DNA from 3 places in the Pseudoalteromonas sp. SWXJ133 genome. Region 3 is predicted to be linked to each of the others. Evidence: predicted binding sites of a transcription regulator. Region 3 holds the regulator's gene; each other region holds the start of a gene.
What was found. Region 3 encodes FliA, which starts transcription of late flagellar genes. Its sites were predicted from a motif close to CTAAAGNTNNNNNNNNNNNNGCCGATA; they were not measured.
Positions count from the first base shown of each region.

Region 1 (4,721 bases), on a different contig from region 3:
TAAGCTTTGCCTACTTAATTGCTAAGCAGCATGGTCAGGCGCAGAGTATTAGCGATCAAATTTTTAAAAGTATTCATGTTCAGCGTGCTCCTTTAACTGAAATGAAAGACGTTAAAAAATTACTTGAAGTAAACGGTATTGATAGCGCAACGTTTGATCAAGAAATTGCAAGCATGCCAGTTATTTCGGCTGAGCAAGCAATGCAAAACAAACAAAATAAATATTCAAAATTAGGCGCACTTACAGGTGTACCTACTTTTATTGTTAACGATAAATATAAAATAAACCTCAACACCATCAAAAATCAAAAAGAACTTGATGAGTTAGTAGCGTTTTTATTAGCACTATAAATTTCGGAGCATAATAATGATTAAATTAGTTAAAGCAGGTTTGCTTGCAGTACTACTTCCTATGGCGGCAACAAGCTTTGCAGCAACGTATGAAGAAGGCGTGCATTACGACGTTGTTTCTGAGCGCGCAACTAAAAAGCCAGAAATTAAAGAGTTTTTCTCATTTTACTGCCCTGCATGTAATAACATGGAAGCACTAATTGGTGAGTTTAAGCCTAAGCTTGATAAAAACGTTAAATTTAAAAAGAGCCATGTTGATTTTGTAGGTGTACGCGACCCAGAAAACCAACAGATGATGAGCCAAGCACTCGCTACTGCAGAAGTGCTTCCGCAAAAAGATAAAATTGTCTCTGCAATCTTTAATCATATTCATACAAAGCGCGCTAGTTTTAATGAGCTTGCAGATGTAAAAGATATATTTGTAGCGCAGGGCGTTGATGGCGATAAGTTTGATAAGCTGTTTAAAAGCTTCTCGGTACGAACGCTGAGCTCTAAAATGAAACGCGATCAAGACTACTTTAAAGAAAAAGGCGCACTACGTGGCGTACCTACATTTATTGTAAATGGTAAGTATAAATTAAACCTAGGTCGTGAGTCGGGTATTACTGAACCAGAAGATATTAGCAAACTGATTAATTACTTAGCTAACAAGTCAGTTTAGCTAAAACTAAAAAAGCTCCTTAAGGAGCTTTTTTGCTTTATAAGGATATAGCGATGGAAAAAATATTAGTATCGAGTTGTTTGCTAGGGCAGCCTGTTCGCTACGATGGTAGAGGACACGCAATTTTGCATCCACAGCTTAATTTGTGGCAAAAACAAAATAGATTAATTGTGTTTTGTCCTGAGGTCGCTGGTGGGCTTCCTACTCCTAGAGCTCCTGCTGAAATAATACAGGGGAGTGTAGTTACTAATTTAGGAGAAGATGTAACAGAACAGTTTCAAACTGGAGCTAATATAGCGCTAGAACTCTGTAAAAAGAATCAAGTTCGTTTTGCTCTACTTAAAGAATCGAGCCCTTCTTGCGGACGAAATACAATATATGATGGAAAGCATCGCGGAGTAAAAATCGAAGGGCTAGGTTTAACTACAGCATTATTAATAAAAAATGGTATTCAAGTATTTAGTGAAGAGCAAATACCAGCACTTATAAAAGTACTGGCACTTTAATTTTGGCTGGTTATTTGCGCTGCAAGAAAACACCCGACTCAATGTGATGTGTATATGGGAACTGATCAAATATAGCAAAGCGCTTAACGTTGTGCGTACGTGTTAGGTGGTCAAGGTCACGCTCAAGGGTTTCAGGATTACACGATATATAAATTATGCTTTCGTAGTTAGCCACTAAGTCACACGTTAATTCATCCATGCCCGCGCGCGGTGGATCAACTAATATGGTTTGGCAGTCATAGCTTTTAAGGTCAATACCGTCTAAACGAGAGAAAGTACGCTCGCCATTCATTGCTTGAGTAAACTCTTCACTAGACATACGAATAATATCTAAGTTCTCTACGTTATTTTTAGCAATATTGTATTGAGCAGAATGAACAGATGATTTTGATATTTCTGTTGCTAATACTTTATTAAAACAGCCCGCTAACGCAATTGAAAAGTTACCGTTACCGCAATACAGTTCTAATAAATCATTTTTAAGTGGTTTACATAAATCTTGCGCCCACTCCAGCATATTAATATTTACTTTTGCATTAGGCTGAGTAAAGCTATTTTCTACTTGTTGATAAATAAGCTCTTGACCATTAACTGTTAAACGCTCAGTTACAAAGTCATCACCCAGCACTTCTTTTTGTTTGCGAGCACGGCCGATAAAGTCAATTTTGTATTTACTGCTTAGTTTTTCTTTAAGCGCTTTAATTTCACTTAACCATTCATCATCAAGTGGTTTGTGATAAAGCAAGCTTACTAAAATTTCACCGCTTAGCGTGGATAGGTAATCGATTTGAAATAACTTACGACGTAATATTTCACAAGGCTTAAGATTTTCAATCATCACCTGCATTATTTCACCAACTAGAGGCGCTGCTGGATCAAATGTATCAACACGGATTTTTTCTTTTGTTTGTTGATCAAACATAATGTGAAACAGATCGTCACCGTCGTGCCATACTCTAAATTCAGCACGTTGGCGGTAGTTAGTTGGCTCTGAGCTAAATACTTCTAGTTGCTCCACACCAAAACGTTGGAACTGTGCACTAATACGCTGCTCTTTTTCACTTAACTGCGTTTGGTACTGTGTGGTATCTATTTTAATAACTGCCATTAACGCTACTACCTTATCTAAGATCTGTTTATCGGCGCTATTGTAGGGAGCGCTGCGTATTTGTCTAGTTTTGGCTAGCATTTATGCTGTTTTATTGAACATTGTACTTTAGTTTTTATTGTTATAGCCGATAATAAACTACGCACGCTTAGGAGACTAATCATGAAAATAGGTAATTATGGCTTTACGCCAAACAACAACATCAATAAATTCAATAATAAAGCTGATATACAGCAACCTACAATTACGTCTCCTCAAGATAGCTATCAACAACGAGGCCGAGAGTTGGCCGCAAAGGTGCTTGGCGATAAAATGGCTGAGCAGCTTGGGTTGCCTATCGCAGAAAAAAAAGCAGATAAACCACTATTTGATTTTGATGAAATAGTAAAAAACGTACTCGATTTTGTAAGTAGTGCTGTTAATAAAGCAAAAGCTAACGGCGCTGATGACGAAAAGCTCAAAGATATGTTAGGCGACGCGCGCAAAGGAGTCCAAATAGGGATTGACGACGCTGTTGATGAACTCAAAGGTACAGGCGTATTTAATGATGACATGGAAGAGGGGATTAATAAGTCCAAAGAGGGGATTTACAATGGGCTCGATAAGTTTGAAGAGTCGTTATTTAACCCACAACCTGCCAGCGTAAATATAAGCCAGGCTCAATATGTCAGTATGACGAGTAATGCAGAGTATAAATTTACTACCGCAGAAGGCGATGAGGTAAGTATTAGCTTTGCAGATGCATTTGAATCTCAATCGGCAAGTGGCTATCAGCAAAACAGTAATAGTGAGTCGTTTACAAGCTCATCATCGCAATCTCGACAGGTATCATTTTCGATATCGGTAAATGGTGACTTAAATGAGCAAGAGCAAGAAGCTATTAATGCAATGATGGAAGACTTACAGGATTTAAGTAAAACCTTTTTTGGTGGTGATTTAGATGAAGCATTTGAACAAGCGCAAGAGCTGAGTTTAGACAGCGATCAGCTGGTGGCTTTTTCTATGGATTTACGCCAAACAAAAACAATAGCAACAGTTAAAAGCTATGAAGAATATAAACCAGCACCAGAAAAACACGTAGTAGAGGGTTTAGCCCCTTTTAATGACGATCTTAAAAATGCTTTTGAAAAAGCGGGTGAACTTGGATTACAAAATCAACTAGGTGGCATTCTACAATGGTTAAATCAAGATCAGGAACAAATAGATAAGTTAGTAGATTATACAAAGTCTATGTTCGAAAACCTTAATCAATTAAATTCAGCGGCCGATGATCTTGTCGATTTAGAAACCACACAAAGCTAAACTACTTTCTTTTATAAATACCCCATGGCAAACTGCCGTTCTTAAAGTAAAGTGGGAACGGTAGTTTGTCAGCGCATATAATGGTCTTTGATTCAGGTATTGGTGGAACTACTGTACTTGAGCATATAAAGCAAAGTATCCCCAATGCTCAGTACAGCTATTTTATGGATAATGCATTCCTACCTTATGGTGCTCAATCCCAACAAACAATAATCAACCGATTGTGCTCACTTATTCATTTCATCAAAGCTAATACGCTTAATGTTGATTTAATTGTAATAGCGTGTAATACCGCTTCTACATCTGCACTTAGTGCTGTTCGCCAAATGACAGATATTCCTATAGTAGGTGTTGTGCCAGCAATAAAGCCTGCGGCAGAGCTAACACGTTCAAATCATATTGGCTTATTAGCCACACCGGCAACGGTCGCCAGTTCATACACTAAAACATTAATTGCTGAACATGCACGTAATGTAATCGTTAATCTATATAGCAGTGTTGAGTTAGTAACTTTAGCTGAGCAATACTTTTTTACAGAGTCTTTGGATACAAACAAGTTGCATCAAGTGCTTGATGACCTACATATAGATAAAACTATAGATGTACTTGTATTAGGATGTACGCACTTTCCAATATTAGCAGAGCCTATTAGTCAGTATTTTGAAGGGAATGTAAAATTACTTGATTCAGGTGTAGCGATAGCAAACAGAGTCAACTACCTACTTAACCAACTTAACTTGTGTGTAAATAAACTAACAGACATAAAAAAGCCGCTGCAATATTATGCAACGGCT
Region 1 covers NZ_JADYXJ010000035.1:20,743-25,463, forward strand. Annotated here, with positions in the region: gene I6F40_RS18745 (thiol:disulfide interchange protein DsbA/DsbL) at 1-350, shown strand, start outside; gene I6F40_RS18750 (thiol:disulfide interchange protein DsbA/DsbL) at 367-1,011, shown strand; gene I6F40_RS18755 (DUF523 domain-containing protein) at 1,065-1,517, shown strand; gene trmA (tRNA (uridine(54)-C5)-methyltransferase TrmA) at 1,528-2,625, opposite strand; gene I6F40_RS18765 (DUF5610 domain-containing protein) at 2,788-3,927, shown strand; gene murI (glutamate racemase) at 3,993-4,721, shown strand, end outside.
Region 1: the regulator FliA is predicted to act here: its motif matches at 2,732-2,758, upstream of I6F40_RS18765 (DUF5610 domain-containing protein).

Region 2 (4,721 bases), on a different contig from region 3:
CCTTTTAAGTTACGCATATTACGTAATGTATCTACAAGCATGTTTACATCGTGGCCATCAATAGGGCCGATGTAATTTAGACCTAATTCTTCAAAGAAGGTACCCGGGATCATCATACCTTTAATATGCTCTTCCATTTTACTGGCAAGTTGCTTTACCGGAGGCACACCTGAGAGTAACTTTTTACTACCTTCACGAATGTTAGTATAAAAGCTACCTGATAAAATTCGAGCAAAGTGATTTGTTAATGCGCCAACATTTTCAGATATCGACATTTCGTTATCATTTAAAATAATAAGCATGTCTGATTTTACATCGCCTAAATGATTCATCGCTTCAAATGCCATGCCTGCGGTTATAGCTCCGTCACCAATAATGGCTACAGACTTTCGACCTTTACCTTCTTTTTGTGCAGCAATAGACATACCTAAAGCAGCTGAAATAGATGTGCTTGAATGGCCTACGCTAAACGTATCGTATTGGCTTTCATCGCGAAAAGGAAAAGGGTGCAAACCATCTTTTTGGCGAATAGTGTGCATTTGGTCGCGACGACCAGTAAGAATTTTATGCGGATAAGCTTGATGACCCACATCCCAAACTAGGCGATCGTCTGGAGTGTTATAAACATAATGCAGCGCAACGGTTAGTTCAACCGTCCCTAAACCAGACGCTAGATGACCGCTACTTTGCGATACTGAGTTGAGTAAATAATCGCGCAGCTCATTGCTAAATGCAGGGAGTTTGTCTTGCGCTAAGTCACGCAATTGGGCTGGCTCGTCAACCAAATTAAGTAATGGATACTTGCTACTATCAAGTGTCATGGTTTTATATATATCCTTCGCTAACATTAATTAATTCAAAGCTTTTACGAATAATTAATGTTGAGTAATAATGTCAGTGCTAATTGCAATACGTATGAGCAAAAATTAGTGGTCACGCTCAATTAGGTAATTTGCTAGCGACGCAAGAAGTGTTGTGTCAGCATCTATATTTGCTAACGCTTCATGGGCTTGTTGAATTAAATTATGCGCCTTTTCTTTAGCGCCTAGCATACCTAATAATGCCGGATATGTCGCTTTATTCGCGGCAATATCGGAGCCTTGTGGCTTTCCTAAAGTAACCGTATCGCCTTCAACATCTAAAATGTCGTCGTGTACTTGAAATGCTAGCCCTATAGCATACCCAAAAACACTTAAATTTTCTAAGGTTTGTTGATCAGCCTTTTCACTGCAAAGTGCACCAAGTGTAATTGCGCAATTAATTAGAGCCCCGGTTTTTAGTTTATGTATTCGCTCCAGTTCTTGTACGGTAATTACTTTATCTGTTGCTGCTATATCAAGCCCTTGTCCGCCAACCATACCCTGAAGACCTGATGCATGGGCAAGTTGCGCAATCATTTTTACTTGTGTTTGCGATGAGCATTCAAATTTGTGATTCGCAATAAGCTCAAAAGCAAGAGTTTGAAGAGCATCACCGGCTAAAATTGCATTTGCCTCGCCAAACTCTATATGGCAAGTAGGGCGTCCACGGCGTAAATCGTCGTCATCCATTGCCGGCAAGTCATCATGAACTAACGAATAGCTATGAATACACTCAATTGCAGCAGCAAGTACGTTTAAGTCTTGATGGTTTACGCCGAGCATTTTACCTGTGGCATAAACTAAAAATGGACGTAATCTTTTACCGCCATTAAATAATCCATACTGGGTGGCGTTCTTTACCGTTTCTTCTGTATCGAGAGGCTGGTTAAAATGCTGTTGTAAGGTCGCTACTACATCTTTTTGAGCACGTTCAATATGATTTTTTATGCTCACAGCTATTCCATATCATTATCAAAATTTGTAAGTACTGACTTTTCGCCATTCCCTAGCAAAATTGATACTTTTTGTTCTGCTTGCTGTAATTTCCCTGATGAAGCACTTGCTAATGCAATTCCACGCTCAAATTGCTTTAACGATTGCTCAAGCGATAAGTCACCTTGTTCCATGTCACTAACGATTGTAGATAATTCTTCTAGTGCTTGTTCGAAACTTAAGTTTTCAGGTTTTTTAGTCGCCATCTTTATTTCAGCTTACATAATAAATTTAGGGGTCAATTTTAGGGGGAATGCTAAACTAGGTCAAAGGATGATATTGGTTTTTTACCTTTATAACGTTAAATTATATTTCAAGTGCATTAATAAAGCCTTAATAGCGGTCTGTTGGTTTAATAAATCAATTGATAATTAGGTAGCCCTTAGAACTTCATCTAAGATAGTGTTTAAGGCTGCTTTTTATGTTTGTTTATAAAAATGGCTCAAGCAATTCAATATGTTGCCGATAAGCAGTTAATAATAAAAGTTTATGATAAGGCCATTAAGCATGAAACTTCTGGAGGAAATGTGGATTTAGCAACCATTATAGGGATTTTGGGCGCAGTTGGCTTAATTGTTATGTCCATGTTCATGAGTAGTAGCGGCGAAGTCGCTATGTTTTATAATACCCCATCTGTAGTTATTGTATTTGGTGGTTCACTTTTTATTGTTTTATCTAACTTCACTATGTCGCAATTCTTGGGTATAGGTAAAGTTGTTACTAAAGCGTTTATGTTTAAAATTGAAACGCCAGAAGAGCTTATAGAAAAAGCAGTTGAGCTTGCTGATTCAGCTCGTAAAGGGGGGTTTTTGGCACTCGAAGAAGCTGAAATACCAAATCCCTTTATGCGCAAAGGAGTCGACATGCTCGTCGATGGCCATGATGCAGATGTAGTTCGCGCAACACTTCAAAAAGATATTTCTCTAACCACTACTCGCCATGAAATGGGGGCGGGTTTATTTAAGTCTTTAGCTGACATAGGGCCTGCAATGGGCATGATTGGTACTTTAATTGGTTTGGTTGCGATGTTATCTAACATGGATGATCCAAAGGCAATTGGTCCGGCAATGGCTGTAGCGTTATTAACAACCCTATATGGTGCATTCTTGGCTAATGTTATAGCTATACCTATACAGGTTAAATTAGAGCTACGTAAAGATGAGGAAGCTATGAATCAGCGATTAATCTTAGATGCAATTCTAGGTATTCAAGATGGCCAAAACCCGAAAGTAATCGAGGGTATATTGAAAAATTACTTAGCTGAATCAAAACGTAAAGTAGATACCGAGGAGTAACTATGTCTGATCAAGAGTGCAAATGTCCGCCACCAGGTCTACCTGCATGGATGGGAACTTTTGCCGATTTAATGTCACTATTAATGTGCTTTTTTGTACTCTTGTTGGCTTTTTCTGAAATGGATGTACTCAAATTTAAACAAATTGCAGGCTCTATGAAGTTTGCTTTTGGTGTACAAAACAAAATTGAAGTAAAAGATATCCCTAAAGGAACTTCTGTGATTGCCATGGAATTTACTCCAGGTAAACCAGAGCCCACCCCAATTGAAACTATTCAGCAACAAACAGTAGAAATGACTCAGCAAATGTTAGAGTTTCAAGCTGGTGATGAAAGCTCAGCTGGTGGTAGGCAAGAGCAGCGTGGTGACAAACGAGGTGGTGAATCCAGTAGTACTTCGCAAGGTCAAGGAGCTGAACAAGCAACGTCTTCGGCCGATCAGGAGCAAACTAACGAGTTAGTCAAAAAAATAGCCCAACAGTTAGAAACTCAAATAATCGATGGCGCAATTGAGCTCGAGTCCTTGGGGCAGCAAATAATTATACGTATCAGAGAAAATGGTTCGTTTCCTTCAGGTAGTGCATTTCTACAGCCTAAGTTTAAACCTATAATTAAAGATATTGGTGTGCTTTTAAAGGATGTGCCAGGGGAGATAACGGTGTCTGGGCACACGGATGATTTTCAGGTGTCGAATGAGTTATACATAAACAACTGGGATCTTTCTTCTAAGCGAGCTGTTGCTGTAGCAAGCGAGTTACAAAAAGTATCTGGCTTTGACAAAACTCGGATGATGGTTGTTGGGCGAGCTGAAACAAGACCACTTGTACCAAATGATACAGATGAAGACCGCCGAAGAAATCGTCGTGTCGAGATTTCTATTTTACAAGGTAAGGCAAAAGAGTCTGCACCTATTGATGTAAGATAACTTTACTTGGCAAATACGTTTATTTATCATAAAGTAAGCTTTCAATAACAAATGTAACGGAGTCAGCCATGAAGAATATCGATAAATTTAGTTATATGCTGGGTAATGGTGATGATGATGATAAAACAGATAGCCAAACTCAAGATTGGTGGAAGTTTTTCTTCTAAACAATAATAACTTTTACTTACAGGATATCAATTATGAAAAAGTTAGATAAATTTAGCTACATGCCTGGCAATGGAAATGGACAGGATGATGACACAAAACCAGATTAGGTAACTCTATGCCTACATGGTTTAATAGTAGTATGCAAATACTCGAAATTAGCTGGGTGCTATTTTTACTCCCAGCTATTTTTGTATTCTACTTACGTAAGGATTATCTGGCACTTCGCTTTGTGTTAGTTACCGCTGCTTTTTTTTTGTACGGTACTTTAATTTACGGTGATCTAATAACTATTGATGACCCTTATATTTGGCGTTATGTTGTCTGGGCATTTAATGATCTGGCGTGGATGGCTCTGATTGCCTATTGGGGTCTTAAAGATAAAGTGCATTTGTGGCAGTGTGTTATCGGTCAGCTTGTTGTTGTAAGTGCCCCTATTTTACAACTTTTCAGATTAGTTGATCGCCATTTATGGGATCTTTCTT
Region 2 covers NZ_JADYXJ010000018.1:81,864-86,584, forward strand. Annotated here, with positions in the region: gene dxs (1-deoxy-D-xylulose-5-phosphate synthase) at 1-821, opposite strand, end outside; gene ispA ((2E,6E)-farnesyl diphosphate synthase) at 927-1,814, opposite strand; gene I6F40_RS13605 (exodeoxyribonuclease VII small subunit) at 1,817-2,059, opposite strand; gene pomA (flagellar motor protein PomA) at 2,381-3,148, shown strand; gene I6F40_RS13615 (flagellar motor protein MotB) at 3,151-4,071, shown strand; gene I6F40_RS13620 (hypothetical protein) at 4,355-4,721, shown strand, end outside.
Region 2: the regulator FliA is predicted to act here: its motif matches at 2,295-2,321, upstream of pomA (flagellar motor protein PomA).

Region 3 (4,721 bases):
ATATGCATTAGTAGGTCCAACAGGTGTTGGTAAAACAACGACTGTTGCTAAACTTGCAGCTTTAGGCGCACAAAAATATGGCGCTGATAAAGTGGCTCTAATAACCACTGATACTTACAGAATTGGTGCATATGAGCAGCTTGCAACTTATGGCCGTATTATTGGTTGTGGTGTAAAGCAAGTTAAAGATGCTAATGAACTAGCTGAAGTTTTATATCATCTGCGTAATAAACGACTAGTATTAATTGATACTGCAGGTATGAGTCAACGAGATTTGCGTTTAACGGAGCAGTTGAATACGTTAATGCGCAACCAACGTGTGGATATTCGTAGCTACCTGGTACTAAGTGCCACAGCACAAATTAATGTACTACAAGAAACAGTACGCCACTTTAAAAAAGTACAGTTAAGCGGCTGTATTTTCACTAAGTTAGATGAGTCATTAAGTTTAGGTGAAATTATTAGTATTGCGATTCAAAATCGTCTTCCAATAGGGTATCTTACTAATGGTCAACGAGTACCAGAAGATATTCGTGTTGCAAATGCTGAAAAACTAGTAAAAAAGGCTGAGCAATTGTATTTAAAAAGAATAAAAGCACAAGATTCAAGGCATCAATCAGTGGCGTCAAGTTCAGTAGGGATGTATGATTAACACAGTATTAGATCAAGCAAGCGGCCTGCGAAAAATGAGTCAGAACAGTAACAATGGCGTAAAAGTTATTGCTGTAACCGGTGGTAAAGGTGGAGTAGGGAAAACAAATGTTTCTCTAAATACCGCTATTGCATTAGGGCAGCAAGGTAATAGAGTGTTAGTACTGGATGCCGACTTAGGTTTAGCAAACTGTGATGTTATGCTTGGTTTGCGTGTTGAGCGCAATTTATCACACGTTTTGTCTGGTGAATGCGAGCTTGACGAAATTTTAGTTGAAGGCCCAGCAGGTATTAAAATTGTACCCGCTACATCGGGTTCGCAAAGTATGGTTGAACTGTCACCATCTGAGCATGCGGGGCTAATTCGTGCATTTAGCGAATTGAATACCGAATTTGATATTTTGATAGTAGATACAGCCGCTGGTATTTCAGACATGGTACTGAGCTTTTCACGCGCGGCACAAGATGTAATGGTTGTCGTGTGTGATGAACCAACATCGATAACGGATGCTTACGCACTTATTAAAGTATTAAGTCGTGAACATGGTGTTTATAAGTTCAAAATTGTTGCCAATATGGTCCGCAGTATGCGAGAAGGCACGGAATTGTTTGCAAAGCTTTCTAAAGTTACAGATCGCTTTTTAGATGTATCAATGGAGCTAGTAGCCACCGTTCCTTATGATGAAAATATGCGTAAAGCAACGCGTCGTCAAAGAGTGATTGTAGAACTTTTTCCAAATTCGCCAGCCGCTCTTGCTTTTAAAGCGTTGGCAACCAAAGCAGTTAAATGGCCAATACCAAACCAACCATCTGGTCATTTAGAGTTTTTCATTGAGAAGCTAGTAAACGGCTAATTATGACAACATTGGTGAATAGAGCTATGGGATATCAATCAACACAAAATTTAAATGTGATTGTTGAGAAGCATGCATCACTTGTCAAAAAGGTGGCGTGCCATCTAATTGCTCGATTACCTCCTAGCGTTCAACTTGACGATTTAATTCAGTCGGGGATGATAGGTTTAATAGAAGCTTCAAAAAACTTTGATGCGACAAAGGGCGCAAGCTTTGAAACCTTTGCAGGTATTCGTATTCGCGGAGCTATGCTTGACGAAATGCGCCGTGGTGATTGGGCTCCTCGCTCAGTACACCGAAAAAGCCGACAGGTTGCAGAGGCAATTACTTGGCTCGAAAGTAGTCTTAATCGTGAACCAACGAATACAGAAGTTGCTGAAAAACTTGAAATTTCGCTTAATGAATACCATCATATTTTAAGTGATGTAAATTCTAGTAAAGTATTAGGTATTGAAGACCTTGGCATAGATGAGGATGTTATTACTCCCATAGACCAGGATTTTGCACTAGATAGACCTTTTAATAATGTAAAAAAAGAGCGGTTTAATGCATCTTTACTAAGTGCAATTAAGTCACTACCGGAGCGTGATGCAATGGTGCTCTCTTTGTACTATAACGATGAAATGAATTTAAAAGAAATAGGACATATACTCGATGTAAGTGAATCGCGTGTAAGTCAGATACATGGTCAGGCGATGATTAAGCTCAAGGCTAAAATCAATGACTGGATAAATTAGTAGTAAGTAAACACAGGTTAAGGCCTCACTGGAGGATGTTTTGGATAAAAACATGAAAATTCTTGTAGTTGATGATTTTTCAACAATGAGAAGAATTATAAAAAATTTGTTACGTGATTTAGGTTTCACTAACGTTCAAGAAGCTGATGATGGTTCTACAGCTTTGCCTATGTTACAAAATCAGGTGTTCGATTTTGTGGTTACCGATTGGAATATGCCAGGAATGCAAGGCATTGATCTTTTAAGAGCAATTCGTGCGGATGATAAGTTAAAACATATTCCCGTATTGATGGTAACAGCAGAAGCTAAAAAAGAACAAATAATAGCAGCAGCGCAAGCCGGTGTTAATGGTTATATTGTTAAGCCATTCACGGCTGGAACATTAAAAACTAAATTAGAAAAAGTATTTGAACGTTTAGGCTAAATGATAAGGGAGAGGCTTATGCCAGCACCTGCTGCGCCTCAAATAACGTTAGAACAAGCTCGTCAACTCGTTGTTTTTTTAGAAAATGATGAACAAGATAAAGCAAATCAATTAATTTTGGAGACTGCGTCTAAAGAACACTCTGAATTATTTGCTGAAGTTGGAAAATTGACTCGTCAATTGCACGAATCACTAAAAGGCTTTGAGCTTGATACTCGTTTGGCTAATCTAACTACAGATGCTATTCCAGATGCTAAAAAGCGACTTAATTATGTTATAGAAATGACAGAAAATGCCGCTAATAAAACAATGGATGCCGTTGAAGCTAGTTTACCTATAGCTCAACAATTGGCCGATGAAATATCCCATATCAAACCGACATGGGATCGTTTAATGAGCCGCGAGATTGAGCTCGGTGAGTTTAAATCGCTGTGTCACAGTATCGATAAGTTTATGAATAACTCTCATCATAAAACGGATGAGCTACAGAACTTAATGACTAATGTATTAATGGCTCAAGACTATCAAGACTTAACAGGGCAAGTTATCCGTCGCGTTATTGAGCTTGTTAGAGAAGTAGAAGAAAGCTTACTTCATCTTTTAACAGCATTTGCTGCTCAAGATGACAGCACAGCTGAGATAATAGAACAACAAAAAATAGAAGAACCAGTTGTTACACAAACTTTAGCAGGTCCAGAAGGCCCTATTATTGATAAAGAATCGCGTAATGATGTTGTGTCTGATCAAGATGAAGTCGATGATCTTTTATCAAGCTTGGGCTTTTAAGAGGAGAGTAACTGCATGTTTGAAGTCGATGAAGATATTTTACAAGACTTTCTTGTAGAGGCAGGAGAAATCCTAGAGCTTTTATCTGAACAGTTAGTTGAACTGGAAAATAATCCAGAAGATACTGAATTATTAAACGCTATATTTAGAGGCTTCCATACTGTTAAAGGTGGTGCAGGCTTTCTTGCAATGACGGAGCTTGTTGATGCTTGTCATGGTGCTGAAAACGTATTTGATTTATTACGTCAAGGCGTGCGAACGGTTAATTCAGAATTAATGGATGTTATTTTACAAGCACTCGACACTATTAATGAAATGTTCGCAACTATTCAAAATAGAGATAAGCCTGAACCTGCAGACCCTCAATTACTTGAAACCCTTCATATATTAGGCTTACCTCCAACAGAAGCTGAACTGAACGGAGTATCTTCACAAACAGATGTTGAGCAATCTCAAAATGAGGTGGTTGATACGCCAGCAGCTGACGATGATCCATTTGCATTTGATGAATTATTTAGCGGAACTCCTTCAGTTAGTACTGGTGACATAGACGAAATCACTGAGGATGAATTTGAAAACTTACTTGATGAACTACACGGTAAAGGCCAAGGTCCTGTTGTTGAAAAACCGCTAGTAAGTAGTGACTTTAATGGTGACATTACAGATGACGAATTTGACAACTTACTAGATGAGTTACACGGTGTTGGCAGTTTTGGTAATGTTACAACTAAAGAGCCTAAGCAAAATAACGCTGTAAAACTACCAGCAGAACCTGCTAAATCAAACTTAAATTCATCAGATGATGAAATTAGTGATGACGAATTTGAAGCACTCCTTGATGAACTTCACGGTAAAGGTACTGCTCCTAAATCAATAGAGAGTACTCCCGTTGTAAAGCAGCCTACTTTGCCTGCTGCACCAGCTTCTAAAGCAAGTATGCCTATAAAAAAACCAGAACCTGCGGAAGTTCCTGCTTCTAAGCCGGCAGAAAAATCCGTTATTAAAGCAGCACCTAAAAAAACAGCGCCGCCTGCAGCCGAAACAACAGTTCGCGTAGATACAAAACGACTTGACCAAATTATGAATATGGTTGGTGAATTAGTACTTGTACGAAATCGTCTGGTTAGTTTAGCAACTAGTTCAGATAGCGAGGCGATGGGTAAAGCAATATCGAACTTAGATGTAGTGACTGCTGATATTCAGGGCGCGGTTATGCAAACGCGAATGCAGCCAATTAAAAAGGTATTTGGCCGTTTCCCTCGCGTAGTA
Region 3 covers NZ_JADYXJ010000010.1:49,295-54,015, forward strand. Annotated here, with positions in the region: gene flhF (flagellar biosynthesis protein FlhF) at 1-652, shown strand, start outside; gene I6F40_RS09680 (MinD/ParA family ATP-binding protein) at 645-1,505, shown strand; gene I6F40_RS09685 (RNA polymerase sigma factor FliA) at 1,532-2,242, shown strand; gene cheY (chemotaxis response regulator CheY) at 2,283-2,666, shown strand; gene I6F40_RS09695 (protein phosphatase CheZ) at 2,685-3,452, shown strand; gene I6F40_RS09700 (chemotaxis protein CheA) at 3,468-4,721, shown strand, end outside.